2 regions of the Pseudomonas asgharzadehiana genome follow, and region 1 is predicted to be linked to the other one. Evidence: predicted binding sites of a transcription regulator. Region 1 holds the regulator's gene; the other holds the start of a gene.
The links. Region 1 encodes FliA, which starts transcription of late flagellar genes. Its sites were predicted from a motif close to CTAAAGTTTNNNNNNNNNNNGCCGNTAA; they were not measured.

Region 1 (7,816 bases):
GCGTTCGACTCGATGCGCTTTGAACTCAATGGCCTGCGCGAGTTGCTCGAAGTGCAGCTCGGCTCGCTGGCCTGGACCCAACTGCAAGGCAGCAAACCGCAACAGGCCAACTTGTGGCGTCGCCTGCAACGCATCGGCCTGTCCGGCCCGTTGTCCCGCGACCTGTTGGCGCTGACCCACGAAATCGAAGAGCCTCGCCAGGCCTGGCGCATGTTGCTGGCCCACTTGGCGCGGATGATCACCACGCCACAGATCGAACCCTTGGAAGAGGGCGGAGTGATCGCCATGGTCGGCCCGGCCGGCATGGGCAAGACCACCACGCTGGCCAAGCTTGCCGCCCGTTATGTGCTTAAGTACGGCGCCCAGAATATCGCGCTGGTGAGCATGGACAGCTACCGTATCGGCGCCCAGGAACAGCTCAAGACCCTGGGCCGCATCCTCAATGTGCCGGTTACCCATGTCGACCCCGGTCAATCCCTGGCCAATGCCCTCGACCCGCTGCTGCGCAAGCGCGTGGTGCTGATCGACACCGCCGGCCTGCAAGCCAGCGACCCGGCGTTGCGTATGCAGCTCGAAAGCCTGGCCGGGCGTGGCATCAAGTCAAAAAATTACCTGGTGCTTGCAACCACCAGCCAGAAACAGGTTCTTACCGCTGCGTATCACAGCTACAAACGCTGCGGGCTGGCCGGTTGCATCCTGACTAAACTGGATGAAACCGCCAGCCTGGGTGAAGTGCTGAGCCTGGCTATCAGCCACGAACTGCCGGTGGCTTACCTGACCGATGGGCCGCGGATCCCGGATGATCTGCATCTGCCGCGCCGTCATCAGTTGGTCAGCCGCGCCGTCAGCGTACAAATGCAAGACGAGCCTAGCGAGGAAGCGATGGCCGACATGTTCGCCGATCTCTATCACAACCCGGCAAAACGGGTCGGTTGAGTCAGATGAACACCGTGAAAAGTATCTACATCGATGGTCTGCAAGCGATTCACGCGGCCAAGCCATGTAGCCTGCGTCTAAGCAAGACAAGGTAAAGAAATAAAATGGGCAGCATGCATCCCGTACAGGTGATCGCGGTGACCGGCGGCAAAGGTGGCGTCGGAAAAACTAACGTGTCAGTGAATTTGTCCCTGGCCCTGGCAGAACTTGGCCGTCGCGTCATGCTGCTGGATGCTGACCTGGGACTGGCGAACGTCGACGTTCTGCTGGGGTTGACGCCCAAACACACGCTTGCCGATGTGATCGAGGGGCGCTGTGAGCTGCGCGATGTGCTGCTTCAAGGCCCTGGCGGGATCCGCATCGTGCCGGCCGCCTCCGGCACCCAGAGCATGGTGCACCTGAGCCCGGCGCAGCATGCCGGCCTTATCCAGGCATTCAGCGATATCGGCGACAACCTCGACGTGCTGGTGATCGACACCGCCGCCGGGATCGGCGAATCCGTGGTCAGCTTCGTGCGCGCGGCGCAGGAAGTGTTGCTGGTGGTCTGCGATGAACCCACCTCGATCACCGACGCCTACGCCCTGATCAAATTACTTAACCGTGACTACGGCATGAACCGCTTCCGCGTACTGGCCAACATGGCCCAGAGCCCGCAGGAAGGGCGCAACCTGTTCGCCAAGTTGACCAAGGTCACGGATCGCTTCCTCGATGTCGCCTTACAATACGTCGGTGCAGTTCCCTACGACGAGTGTGTGCGCAAGGCTGTGCAAAAGCAGCGTGCGGTCTACGAAGCGTTCCCTCGTTCCAAATGCGCATTGGCGTTCAAGGCTATTGCCCAAAAGGTCGATACTTGGCCGTTGCCCGCCAACCCACGGGGGCATCTGGAGTTTTTCGTCGAGCGATTGGTACATCAGACGAGCGCAGGACCCGTGCTATGACAGCGAACGGCTATAACGCCTACAAGAAGTCCGCCCGTGACAGTCAGGGCGAGTTGATCGAGCGTTATGCGCCGCTGGTCAAGCGCATCGCCTATCACCTGCTGGCACGCCTGCCCGCCAGCGTCCAGGTAGAAGACCTGATCCAGGCCGGCATGATTGGCCTGCTCGAAGTGTCAACCAAATACGATGCCACCAAAGGCGCGAGTTTCGAGACGTATGCGGGTATCCGTATCCGGGGCGCCATGCTCGATGAAGTGCGCAAGGGTGATTGGGCGCCTCGTTCGGTACACCGCAATACGCGCATGGTCAGTGACGCAATTCGCGCAATTGAAGCAAAAACCGGTCGCGACGCTAAAGATCACGAAGTTGCGGCCGAACTCCAATTGAGTCTCGACGATTATTACGGGATTTTGAACGACACCTTGGGCAGCCGCCTGTTCAGTTTCGACGACCTGTTGCAGGACGGTGAACACGAAGGGCTGCACGAGGACGGCGCGAGTACTCATATGGAGCCGGCGCGAGACCTGGAAGATGAACGCTTTCAGGGTGCGTTGGCGGACGCGATTGCCAATTTGCCTGAGCGTGAGCGACTGGTATTGGCGCTGTACTACGACGAAGAGCTGAACCTCAAGGAAATCGGTGAGGTCCTGGGGGTCAGCGAATCGCGAGTCAGCCAGTTACACAGCCAGTGCGCCGCTCGCTTGCGGGGGCGTTTGGGAGAGTGGCGAGCGCGCTGACAGGCAGTGTGGGGACACTGCAAAGCGATACCGCGAAGGTGATGGATCTTCGCGGGTTCGGCCCGTGGTGCCCCCGGCAGTCCTTTTTGTGTAATGCCTGTTGATTGAAATGACGCGTCCAGGTGCTGGGCGCGTTTAAGACTGCTTGGAGGTCGAATTGGACAAGAACATGAAAATCCTCATCGTTGATGACTTCTCAACGATGCGGCGGATCATAAAAAACCTGTTGCGTGACCTTGGGTTCACAAACACGGTCGAGGCGGATGATGGCCTTACGGCGATTCCGATCCTCAACAGCGGGAGCATCGACTTTCTGGTAACCGACTGGAACATGCCGGGCATGACCGGTATCGACTTGCTGCGTCATGTGCGGGCCGACGAAAAGCTGCGCAGCCTTCCCGTGCTGATGGTCACCGCCGAAGCCAAGCGTGAGCAGATCATCGAAGCTGCCCAGGCGGGTGTTAACGGTTACGTGGTCAAGCCATTCACTGCACTGGCCTTGAAAGAGAAGATCGAAAAAATCTTCGAACGCATCCACGGCTGATGCCATCGCGGGGGAGCTATGGAGCATAACGAAACGTCACAGGGAGACTTTGAGTCGACCCTGAAAAAACATGCTCACCAGTTGGTCGACAGCCTTGAAAAAGGCCAGTTCGGCGACGCGGTGCAGTTGATCCATGAGCTCAACCAGACCCGTGACCGCGGCCTGTATCAGGAAGTGGGCAAGCTCACACGCGAGCTGCACAGTGCGATTGTCAATTTCCAGATTGACCCGCACATGCCCCAGGCCGAAGAAATCTCACAGATCACCGATGCCACCGAACGCCTGTCCTATGTGGTCAGGCTGACTGAGGCGGCGGCCAACCGCACCATGGACCTGGTGGAGAACGCCACGCCCCTGGTCAACGGCATGGCCACTGAAGCCCAGGCCCTGAGCGCCGATTGGGGCCGCTTCATGCGCCGGGAAGTCGGGGCTGAGGAGTTTCGTGAGCTGGCACGTCGGGTTGAAGGCTTCTTGTCGCGCAGCGAGCAGGAAAACCGCACGGTTTCCAGCAACCTCAACGATATTTTGCTGGCCCAGGATTACCAGGACCTCACCGGTCAGGTGATCAAGCGTGTGACCCAGTTGGTCACCGAAGTGGAAAGCAACTTGCTCAAATTGGTGCTTATGGCAGGCCAGGTTGACCGTTTTGCCGGCATTGAACATGACCGCGAAGCGATCCTCTCGGAAAAAGATCCACAAAAACATCTCGCCAAGGGTGAAGGTCCGCAGATTCATGCCGATAAACGTGAAGACGTTGTGTCAGGTCAGGATGACGTAGATGACCTGTTATCCAGTTTAGGCTTCTAAGGAGCACCCACATGAGCTTCGGCGCCGATGAAGAGATCCTTCAGGATTTCCTTGTAGAGGCCGGCGAAATTTTAGAGCAACTGTCCGAGCAACTGGTCGAGCTGGAAAGCCGCCCGGATGATGCGAACCTGCTCAATGCAATTTTTCGCGGTTTTCACACTGTAAAAGGGGGCGCCGGCTTCCTCCAGCTCCATGAGCTGGTGGAGTGCTGCCACATCGCCGAGAACGTGTTCGACATCCTGCGCAAGGGTGAGCGTCACGTTGATTCGGAGTTGATGGACGTGATTCTCGAAGCACTGGATGCGGTCAACGGCATGTTCAGCCAAGTGCGTGAACGTGCCCCGATCACGGCGGCCACGCCGGAACTGTTGGCGGCCCTGGCGCGCTATGCAGAGCCTGCGGACACTTGCGCGCCGGTGGTTGAAGCGGCGCCGGAGCCTGTGGCGGAGCCTGAAGCGGATGTCACGGACACTGAGTTCGAACAACTGCTCAACTCCCTCAGTGCCGTCAAGGCCGAAGCCGAAGCCCCGGCCGCCGAAGCACCGGCAGCGGCGCCGACCAGCGAAGACATTACCGACGCAGAATTCGAATCGCTGCTCGACCAGTTGCATGGCAAAGGCCAGTTCGCCGCTGATGCGGTGGCGCCTGCCGCTGCCGCTCCTGCACCTGCCGCAGCGGGCGGGCCGGTCAGCACCGACATCACCGACGACGAATTCGAAGCGTTGCTCGACCAACTGCACGGCAAAGGCACCTTTGCGGCCGACGCCTTGCCGGCAGTCGCCGCCACCGCCGCTGCGCCTGCCGCCCCTGCGCAGCCTGCCGCTGATGGCCTGATCACGGATAACGAATTCGAAGCCCTGCTTGACGATTTGCACGGCAAGGGCAAGTTCAGCGAGGTTGCACCTGCCGCCGCTACGGCAGCACCGGTTGCCGCCAAAGCGGCTGCACCCGCCAAAGCTGCCGCTCCAGCCGCTCCAGCCGCCAAACCGGCACCTGCCCCAGCGGCGGCGCCGGCTGCGGCCCCAGCGCGTGCCGCCGCCGCGGCGCCGCCTGCGGACAAACCCGCCAGTGAAGCCGAAACCACCGTGCGCGTGGACACCGCGCGGCTGGACGACATCATGAACATGGTCGGCGAGCTGGTGCTGGTACGTAACCGCCTGGTGCGCCTGGGCCTGAGCAGTGGCGATGAAGCCATGCAAAAGGCCGTGTCGAACCTCGACGTGGTGACCGCCGACCTGCAAACCGCCGTGATGAAAACGCGGATGCAGCCGATCAAGAAAGTCTTCGGCCGCTTCCCGCGCCTGGTGCGTGACTTGGCGCGCCAACTGAAGAAAGAGATCAACCTGGAACTGGTGGGTGAAGAAACCGACCTCGACAAAAACCTTGTCGAGGCCCTGGCCGACCCGCTGGTTCACTTGGTGCGCAACGCGGTCGACCACGGCGTCGAAACCCCGGAAGAACGCGAAGCCTCGGGCAAGTCTCGTGGCGGCAAAGTCATCCTGGCGGCGGAGCAGGAAGGCGACCACATCCTGCTGTCGATCACCGATGACGGCAAGGGCATGGACCCGACCATCCTGCGCAATATCGCGGTCAAGCGTGGCGTGATGGACAAGGACGCCGCCGACCGCCTGACCGACACCGAGTGCTACAACCTTATCTTCGCCCCTGGCTTCTCGACCAAGACCGAGATTTCCGATGTGTCGGGCCGTGGCGTCGGCATGGACGTGGTGAAGACCAAGATCAGCCAGCTCAATGGCTCGATCAATATCTACTCGACCAAGGGCCAGGGCTCGAAGATCGTGATCAAGGTGCCGTTGACCCTGGCGATCATGCCGACCCTGATGGTGATGCTGGGCAACCAGGCGTTCGCCTTCCCGCTGGTCAACGTCAACGAGATCTTCCACCTCGACCTGTCGCGCACCAACGTGGTGGACGGCCAGGAAGTGGTGATCGTGCGCGACAAGGCGCTGCCCCTGTTCTACCTCAAGCGCTGGCTGGTTGCATCGGCCGCCCATGAAGAGCAGCACGAAGGTCATGTGGTGATTCTCTCCGTGGGTACCCAGCGTATCGGCTTTGTCGTCGATCAACTGGTGGGCCAGGAAGAAGTGGTCATCAAGCCTTTGGGCAAAATGCTGCAGGGAACCCCGGGCATGTCGGGTGCGACCATCACCGGTGACGGTCGGATCGCGCTGATTCTCGATGTTCCGAGCATGCTCAAGCGTTACGCCGCTCGGCGTATTTGATTCTGGTGGGGCAGGGCGGTCTCGCCCGCCCCACCTAACGGAGTGTTTATGGCAGTCAAGGTCCTGGTGGTGGACGATTCGGGTTTCTTCCGCCGCCGCGTCTCGGAAATTCTTTCCGCCGATCCAAGCATCCAGGTGGTCGGCACGGCCACCAACGGCAAAGAGGCGATTGATCAAGCCATTGCGCTGAAGCCGGACGTGATCACCATGGACTACGAGATGCCGATGATGGATGGCATCACGGCAGTCCGGCACATCATGCAACGCTGCCCCACCCCGGTATTGATGTTCTCCTCGCTGACCCATGAAGGCGCCCGAGTGACCCTCGATGCGCTGGATGCCGGTGCGGTGGACTTTTTGCCGAAGAATTTCGAAGACATCTCGCGCAACCCCGAGAAGGTCAAGCAGATGCTGTGCGAGAAAGTCCACAGCATCTCGCGCAGTAACCGCCGCAGCCTGTTCAGCGCGCCGACACCGACACCGACGCCTGCCCCGGCAGCGGTGGCTCCGCCGGCTGCCTCCAGCCGTGCCTCGTTCGGTCGCCCGGCGCCGGCGCCGCTTGCACGGCCTGCACCGCCACCGGTACGCACGTCGGCCCCGGCCACTGCAACGGCGCATTCGCCGGCACCCAAGCGCAAAGCCTACAAGCTGGTCGCCATCGGCACCTCCACGGGTGGCCCGGTCGCCTTGCAGCGCGTGTTGACCCAGTTGCCGGCCAACTTTCCGGCGCCGATCGTGTTGATCCAGCACATGCCCGCCGCGTTCACCAAAGCCTTTGCCGAACGCCTGGACAAGCTGTGCCGCATCAGTGTCAAGGAAGCCGAGGATGGCGACATTCTGCGCCCTGGCCTGGCGCTGCTGGCCCCCGGCGGCAAGCAGATGATGGTCGACGGCCGTGGCGCGATCAAAATCCTGCCGGGCGATGAGCGCCTCAACTACAAGCCGTGCGTGGACATCACCTTCGGTTCGGCGGCCAAGTCCTACGGTGACAAAGTTCTGGCGGTGGTGCTCACCGGCATGGGCGCCGACGGCCGTGAAGGCGCGCGCCTGCTCAAGCAGGGCGGCAGTGCGATCTGGGCCCAGGACGAAGCCAGCTGTGTGATCTATGGCATGCCCATGGCCATCGTCAAGGCGGACCTGGCCGACGCCGTGTACAGCCTGGACGACATCGGCAAGCATTTGGTGGAGGCCTGCCTCTAATGGATGTGTTGAGCCTGATCGGCATCACCATGGCGTTTGTCGCAATCATTGGCGGCAACTACCTCGAAGGCGGCCACCTGGGCGCCTTGGCCAACGGGCCGGCGGCGCTGATCGTGATTGGCGGCACCGTGGGCGCCGCGTTGCTGCAGTCGCCGATGAGTTCGTTCAAGCGTGCAATGCAGATCGCGATCTGGATCATTTTCCCGCCACGCGTCGACTTGGCCGGTGGCATCGACCGCGTGGTCAACTGGAGCCTCACCGCCCGCAAGGAAGGCCTGCTGGGGCTGGAAGGCGTGGCCGATGCCGAGCCCGACAGCTACGCGCGCAAAGGCTTGCAGTTGCTGGTGGACGGCGCCGAGCCGGAAGCGATCCGCAGCATCCTTGAGGTGGATTTCTACACCCAGGAAAGCC
Region 2 (7,816 bases), 2.4 Mb from region 1:
GTTTTCAGCTCGCGCTTGGGCGGCGTGACGAGGCCAGCCCACACGGTTTCAATCGATGCCACGATCATCGCGCCGACCAATACCACCGCCATCGGGCCGCGCTCGGTGTCGAACAGGCACACAACACGCTCATTGCGCGCAAACAGTTCCGGTACGTTTTCGGCGGTGGTCTGGTTGACCGAGAAGATCCGGCCCGGCACGTAGACCATCTCGCGCAGGGTGCCGGCCAGCGGCATGTGAACTCGGTGGTAGTCCTTCGGTGACAGGTAGATGGTGGCAAAGTCGCCGCCCATGAACGGCGCCGCTACAGCGGCGTCGCCGCCCAGCAATTCCAGCACGCTGAAGCTGTGGCCCTTGGCCTGGAACACACGACCATGTTCGATCGGGCCAAGCTGGCTGACCGCGCCATCGGCGGGGCTGAGTACGGCGCCAGGGGCCTGGTCCAGCGGGCGCGCGCCGTCTTTGAGGGCGCGAGTGAAGAACGCGTTGAAGTGCTCGTAGGCGGTTACGTCTTCAACCAGTGCCTGGGACATGTCCACTTGATAGCGTTTGGCGAACCAGGTGGTGAAGGCGTTCTTGAACCAGCGCACGCGGCACTCGGCAATGCAGCCGGCCAGGCGCGACAGCAGATGGTGCGGCAGCAAGTACTGGCTGAGGATAAACAACTGCTTTTTCATAACTGTCCTTAAACCTTAATCTCAACGGGGGTGTCGGGGTGGTTGCCCCATTCGCCCCAGGAACCGGCATAACCTTTGACTCGCGGATAACCGAGCGCCTTGGCCACCAGGTAGGTGAAGCCAGAGCGGTGGTGAGTCTGGCAATGGGTGATGATTTCTTTGTCGGGGGTCAGCCCAAGCTCTTCAAGGACCTGCGGCATGTCGCGGCGGATGCGCAGGCTGCGCGCCTTATCCATGCCGGCGGTCCATTCGAAGTTCACGGCGCCGGGGATGTGCCCGCCTTTGGCCGCGAGCACCTTCTCGCCGGAATATTCCAGCGGGCCGCGTGCGTCCCAGATGCCCAGGTCGGCGGCGCCGAGGCGGCTTTGCAGGTATTCGCGGGTGGCGGTGGGGCCATCGTGCAGCGTGAGGCTGACCGGGCCGCCGCGCGCTGGCGGCACGTCGGTCGACACGGTGTACTCAGCGGCCAGCCAGGCCAGCAGGCCGCCGTCGAGGTAGTGGTATTTCGGGTGACCGATCACGTCGAGCATCCAGATGAAGCGTCCGGCCCAGCCGCCGCCTTCGTCGTCATAGACCACGTAGGTGGCATCCGGGGTGTGGCCCAGTTCACCGAAGAGTTTTTCCAGGTCGGCTTTGTGGGGCAGCAGGCCGGGTGCCGGCGGCTGGCCCAACTGGGTGCGCTTGGGGTCAACGAAATGCGCCCCCGGGATATGCCCTTCGGCGTAGCGGGCGGCACTGGTGAGGTCCACCAGAATCAGGTGTTCGGCATCAAGGCGACCGATCAGGTCGCTGGGTTCGATCACCAGCGGCAAGCCAGAGAAGTCAGGCATGTGAGGTCTCCTGGGCACAAATGTTGGCGATAAAGGAGGGCGATTGTAGCGCAAGCATCAGACGCTGCGGTTGGTAAAGCTGTGCAGGGCTTTCTCGATGCACTGCGCGGTTTTGCCGAAGGCTTGCACGGTGGTTTCCGAGAACGGCCCACCGCCCTGGTCGGCGATCATCACCATCACCACGCGACCGTTGCAGCTCATGGAACGCAACAACAGGTGCTCACCGTTGAACAGGCGACGCAGGATCGGCGGCAGCAAGGCCGAGAACTGCGCATGATTGTCCGGTGTGAGGCGCACTTGGGCGGATTTTTCCAGCAGGCGCTGCAGCAGTGTGCTGTTGACCACGTCCAGGCTCAGGTTGGCGGCGTCTTTAGGTAGGCCGTCGGCTTGGTGTACGCGCAGCGTGCTCAAGGCGCGATCGGCCATGAACAACAACACTCGCTGCATGCCACTGGCCACCAGGGCTTCTTTGGCGCACGTGGTCAAATGCATGGCGTTGGCAAAACGGCTCGGCTCCACCAGCAGTTCGGTGCAGCGGTTGCGCCATACCGCCAAGGCTTCGGCGGTGGGCGGCGGCGCGGGCAGCAGGCCGCGATGGATCTTCTGTACATGCCACGGCCAGATCAGCGAAAGCGCCGGGTGCCAGAGGTCGGGCATCAGCGTGGTGCGAGCGCTGGTGACGGCTTGTTGATGCGAGTGTTGCTGCACCTCAGCCAGCGGTTGTTGCAGATACAGAGCTGTAAGGTACTGCCAGCGCTGTGTGTGCGGGCAGGTCCAGGATTCTTGCGCGGACATCGCCAAACCGTTGGCCAGCAGCACGGTATTGGCCGGCTGGTTCAGCCAGCGGCGCAGGTTGGGCTCGGCGTCGAGCAACTGCTGATGGCGCAACGGGTCATCTTCACGGGCGATATGCAGCGCCTTGACCAGCAACCGTTGCTCGTTCTTCAGCAGGTTATAACCCTGGGACACCCAGATCGGCAGGTGCCAGGTTTCGGTCAGTGCCAGGCACAGGTCCAGCAGGCGTACGCCGAACAATTGCTGCTCGACCTTGCGTGCCGACTCGCCCTTGTGAATCACGCGCAGCTCCCACTCTTCGAGAAGCTTGGGGTGGGCAACGGCCATCGGCCACAGCGGCGACAGAAACAGCAGGCTGCCCCAGTGAATGTCTTGCCACAACCGTGCCAGGCGGCTGCCGAACAAACCGTTGGCTTGTTGCGATGCATGCTGGCTCACCAGCAACAATTGACGCAATGCAATGGGGATCTCTTGGGCCGGCACCGAGGGCAGGCGCGCCAGCAGTTCTTCGGCGCGCTTGAGGCCCAGGCGGTTGAGCGCCACTTCGAGATTTTCCGCCGGCTCCGTCAGGCTGCCATGGGTATGGCTGTTTGCCTCGCGCATCACGCTGAGTACAAGGGCTGGGCTGTTTTGCATCAGTTCGGCAATATCTCGCAACGAACTGCGGCTGTCGCGGATCGCCTTGCACACCCGGTCGTGGCTGGCCTGGGGAACAGGCAGCGGCACTTCGTCCAGGCACTTGATCCAAGCGGCGAGAGAGAGAGGTCTTACAGATGGGACTGTCGTTTTATTAGCCATGATTGGGGCGCGATCATCACATGCGGTCAACACGCCCGGAGCGGGCCGAACTGGCTTTTCGCCTTAACGGGCTATAGTCTGGCGCAGTTTTGCCGATAAGTAGAACAAGAGTTTTTCAGTTCCCCCAAATATGTCCATGAACCCGACGGCGCAAGTACTCATCTCCTATGGCTAAAATTATCGGCATCATCGTCGTCTTCGCGAGCGTGCTCGGCGGGTACGTCCTGTCCCACGGTAAAATTGCGGCACTGATCCAGCCTTTCGAGGTGATGATTATCGGTGGTGCGGCACTGGGCGCTTTCCTGCAGGCCAACCCCGGCTACATGACCATGCACGTGATCAAGAAGTCATTGGCCATGTTTGGTTCGCGCTTTACCCACACCTTCTACCTGGAAGTGCTGGGGCTGGTGTACGAGATCCTCAACAAGAGCCGCCGCGAAGGCATGATGGCCATCGAGGCTGACATCGAGGACGCCGCGGCCAGCCCGATTTTCGCCAAGTATCCGGCCGTGCTCAAAGACGAGCGCATGACCGCTTATATCTGTGATTACCTGCGCATCATGTCCTCCGGCAACATGGCTCCCCATGAGCTTGAAGGCTTGTTCGACATGGAATTGTTCAGCCTTAAAGAGGAGCTGGAGCATCCGTCCCACGCCGTGACCGGCGTCGCAGACGGCATGCCCGGTTTCGGTATCGTCGCGGCGGTACTCGGTATTGTGGTGACCATGGCCTCCCTGGGTGAGGGTGACCAGGCGGCCATCGGCATGCACGTCGGTGCGGCGTTGGTGGGGACCTTCTTCGGTATTCTCGCGGCCTACGGTTTCTTCGGCCCTCTGGCGACCTCCCTGGCCCATGATGCCAAGGAAGAAATCAACCTTTACGAATCGATCAAGGCCAGTCTGGTGGCGTCCGCTTCCGGCATGCCGCCGTCGCTGGCGGTGGAGTTCGGTCGCAAGGTCCTGTACCCGAAGCATCGCCCAAGCTTCGCCGAGCTGGAACAAGCGGTTCGCGGTCGCTAAGCCATGGAAAACAACCAGCCGATAATCATCAAGCGCGTCAAGCGCTTCGCTGCGGGGCACCATGGTGGCGCCTGGAAAATCGCCTTCGCCGACTTTGCGACGGCGATGATGGCGTTCTTCCTGGTGCTGTGGCTGATGTCGACGGCCACGCCCGAACAGAAAATCGCCATTGCCGGCTACTTCAAAGACCCGATTGGCTTTTCGGAAAGCGGCACGCCTTTCGTGATCGATCTGGGCGGCTCGCCGCAATTGGCGCCTGAGCGCACCATCAACCCCGAAGTCAAAACCGAGGCGCCCCAGGAAAAAATCCCGATCGAGCGCGATACCGTCGAGGCCATGGCCGAGCAGGTCGAGCAAGAGCGCCTTGAGTTGCTGTTGCAAGAGTTGCAGAACAAGGTCGAAGAAAACCCGCAGTTGCTGAAATTCAAGGATCAGATTTCGTTCGAAATCACTCCGGAAGGCTTGCGCATCCAGATCACCGACGCCGCCAACCGGCCGATGTTCGACTCCGGCAGCGCACGCTTGAAGCCGTATTTCGAAGACATCCTGCTGGCCATGGCCGACACCATCAAGACGGTGCCGAACAAGATCAGCATCAGCGGTCACACCGACGCCAAGCCGTATGCGGGCCAGGGTGACTTCGGCAACTGGGAGCTATCGGCCAACCGCGCCAACGCCGCACGTCGCGCGTTGGTAGCCGGCAGCTACCCGGACCCGCAAGTCGCGCGCGTGGTGGGTTTTGCATCCTCGCAGCTGTTTGATCACAAGGATCCGTTCAACCCGGCCAACCGGCGCATCGATATCGTCGTGCTGACCAAAAAGGCCCAGCGTGCGATTGAGGGTGATCAGCCCCCACCGCCACAACCGACCCCTGGTGCTGGCGCGCCCGGCGAAGTACCGGCCGACCCGAACGCCATCCCGCCAGGGCAAGAACCCTTGCCGGCGCATGAGCTGCGTCAGAAATTGAATCTGTTTGATGATGGTGGGGTGAAAGACCCTACGGTGCCTGGGACGGGATCCTAGGCTTCACATACAACAAGGCCGCGATAATCGCGGCCTTGTTGTTTCGGCGGTTTAGTAACTGCTCTCCGGCAAGCTCGCAATAATCGACCGATAACTGTTCATTCGCTGCTGCTGCACGCGGCCGTCTTCCAGGGCCTTGAGCAACGCACAACCCGGCTCGCGGTCGTGTTTGCAGTCGCGGAAGCGACAGGTGCCAATCAGGTCGTTGAACTCGATGAAGCCCGCTTCCACATCGCTGCGGCTCACGTGGCCGAGGCCGAATTCACGAATGCCCGGGGAGTCGATCAGTTCGCCGCCGCCGGGGAAGTGGAACAACCGCGCGGTGGTGGTGGTGTGCGTACCTTGGCCGGACAGTTCCGACAGCGGGCCTACACGGGTGTCGACCTCGGGCAGCAAGCTGTTGACCAGCGACGACTTACCCACGCCGGACTGGCCGACAAACACGCTGATGCGTCCGTCCAACTGCTGTTGCAGTTGTTCCATGCCATTGCCGTGATGGGCCGACACTTCCAGCACCGGGTAGCCCAAGGTGCGGTAGACCGCCAGCAGCGCATTCAGCGCAGGGGCGTTCTGTTCGTCGATCAGGTCGAACTTGTTCAGCAACAGCAACGGGCGGATGCCGGCATGTTCGGCGGCTACCAGGTAGCGGTCGATCAGGTTGGCATGAGGCTCGGGCAAGGGGGCGAATACGATCACGATCATGTCGACGTTGGCCGCCACCGGCTTGAGCTGGCCGCGGCTGTCGGGCCGGCGCAGTTCGGTGGTGCGTGGCAACTGGGCGACGATCACGCCGATGCCCTGGTTGCCGGCGCGCCATACCACTTTGTCGCCGGTCACCAGCGCCGGCAGGTTGGCGCGCAGGTGGCAACGGGAGACTGAGCCCGCGAGTTCGCCTTCCAGCGCCTCGACTTCGACCTGCACACCGAAGTGCGCGATTACCAGGCCCGTTTGCTCGGGGCCCAGGTCGCCGCCTTCAAGCGCTTCTACGGCGGAGGATTCACGTTTGGCGGCGCGCGCGGCGCGTTCACCTTGAATCTTTTCGATGCGCCAGTTTTGGCGGCGGTTGAGCTGGCGTTTGGCCATTGGTGTTCCGTGTCGATAATGCAAAGGTTTGGGTAAAACGGTCGCGAGTCTAGCACGGCCCCGCCTGCTAAACTGCGCAGCTACGCCAAGGTGCCAAGAGAATCAAGCCATGCAAAACCCACAGAACCTGATTTGGATCGATCTGGAAATGACCGGTCTGAACCCCGACACCGACGTCATCATCGAGATGGCCACCATTGTCACCGACAGCAACCTCAACACCTTGGCCGAAGGTCCGGTGATCGCCATCCACCACAGCGACGCCGTGCTGGCCACCATGGACGAGTGGAACACCCGCACCCACGGCAACTCCGGCCTGACTCAGCGTGTGCGCGACAGCCGCGTCAGCATGGCCGAAGCCGAAGCCCAGACCATCGCCTTCCTGGAAAAATGGGTGCCCAAGGGCAAATCGCCGATCTGTGGCAACAGCATCTGCCAGGACCGTCGCTTCCTTTATACGCACATGAAAGGGCTCGAAAGCTACTTCCACTACCGCAACCTGGATGTCTCGACGCTCAAAGAGCTGGCCGCACGCTGGGCGCCGGAGGTCAAAGACAGCTTCCATAAAGGCAGTACTCACCTGGCGCTGGATGATATTCGCGAGTCGATCGCCGAGCTGCAGCATTACCGCAAGCATTTCATCAAGGCCTGAAGCTGTAGCGACTGAGCTGACGCCATCGTAGGCAAGCCCACACATTTTGATTTGTGAACACATTTCAAATGTGGGGGCTTGCTCCCGATGGCCGGCGACGCGGTTTATCGCCAAGTGCCCCCTTTTGGTGCCCTCGGCAAATGATTAGACTGCCGGCCTCTCTGCCAGGATCACCATCATGCTGCTGATGCTCTACCTCATTGCCATCACCGCCGAAGCCATGACCGGCGCCCTCTCTGCGGGGCGCCGTGGCATGGACTGGTTCGGCGTGGTGCTGATCGCCTGTGTGACGGCGTTGGGGGGCGGTTCGGTGCGCGACGTGTTACTGGGGCACTACCCGCTGACGTGGGTCAAGCACCCCGAATACCTGGTGCTGACCTCGGTTGCGGCGCTGGTGACGATCTTTGCCGCGCCGCTGATGCGCCACCTGCGCTCGCTGTTTCTCGCGCTGGACGCCGTCGGCCTGGTGGCCTTCACCCTGATCGGCTGCATGACTGCCCTGGAAATGGGCCACGGCATGCTGGTGGCGTCGGTCAGCGGCGTGATTACCGGGGTTTTCGGCGGCATCCTGAGGGATATCTTCTGTAACGACATTCCGCTGATTTTCCGTCGTGAGCTGTATGCCAGCGTGTCGTTCCTTGCCGCCTGGTTCTATTTGCTGTGTCTTTATCTGGAGTTGCCCAGCGAGCAAGCGATTCTGCTGACGTTGTTCAGCGGCTTTCTATTGCGCCTGCTGGCGATCCGTTTTCACTGGGAAATGCCCAAGTTTGTCTACAACGACGACGTGCACTAGCGCGTGGCGTGCTGGTTCAGCGCCCACTCCACGTGTTCGCGTACCAGCTCGGACGGGTAATCCCGGCGCGCCTTCAAGGCCTCGATCACCGGAATACTCGATGGCGCATTGCCCAAACCCACCGCGAGGTTACGCAGCCAGCGCTC

Region 2: a site for FliA is predicted at 3,172-3,199, ahead of motA (flagellar motor stator protein MotA). Genes of this name have one in related genera too.

What each region holds. Positions count from the first base shown of each region.
Region 1 is NZ_CP077079.1:4,522,035-4,529,850, reverse strand. It holds gene flhF (flagellar biosynthesis GTPase FlhF) at 1-936, shown strand, start outside; gene fleN (flagellar synthesis regulator FleN) at 1,041-1,874, shown strand; gene fliA (RNA polymerase sigma factor FliA) at 1,871-2,611, shown strand; gene KSS96_RS20405 (chemotaxis response regulator CheY) at 2,781-3,155, shown strand; gene KSS96_RS20400 (protein phosphatase CheZ) at 3,174-3,962, shown strand; gene KSS96_RS20395 (chemotaxis protein CheA) at 3,974-6,205, shown strand; gene KSS96_RS20390 (protein-glutamate methylesterase/protein-glutamine glutaminase) at 6,254-7,405, shown strand; gene KSS96_RS20385 (flagellar motor protein) at 7,405-7,816, shown strand, end outside.
Region 2 is NZ_CP077079.1:788,187-796,002, forward strand. It holds gene asd (archaetidylserine decarboxylase) at 1-677, opposite strand, end outside; gene KSS96_RS03480 (rhodanese-like domain-containing protein) at 686-1,507, opposite strand; gene KSS96_RS03485 (HDOD domain-containing protein) at 1,565-3,100, opposite strand; gene motA (flagellar motor stator protein MotA) at 3,268-4,119, shown strand; gene motB (flagellar motor protein MotB) at 4,123-5,142, shown strand; gene rsgA (small ribosomal subunit biogenesis GTPase RsgA) at 5,194-6,225, opposite strand; gene orn (oligoribonuclease) at 6,335-6,877, shown strand; gene KSS96_RS03510 (trimeric intracellular cation channel family protein) at 7,053-7,670, shown strand; gene queG (tRNA epoxyqueuosine(34) reductase QueG) at 7,667-7,816, opposite strand, start outside.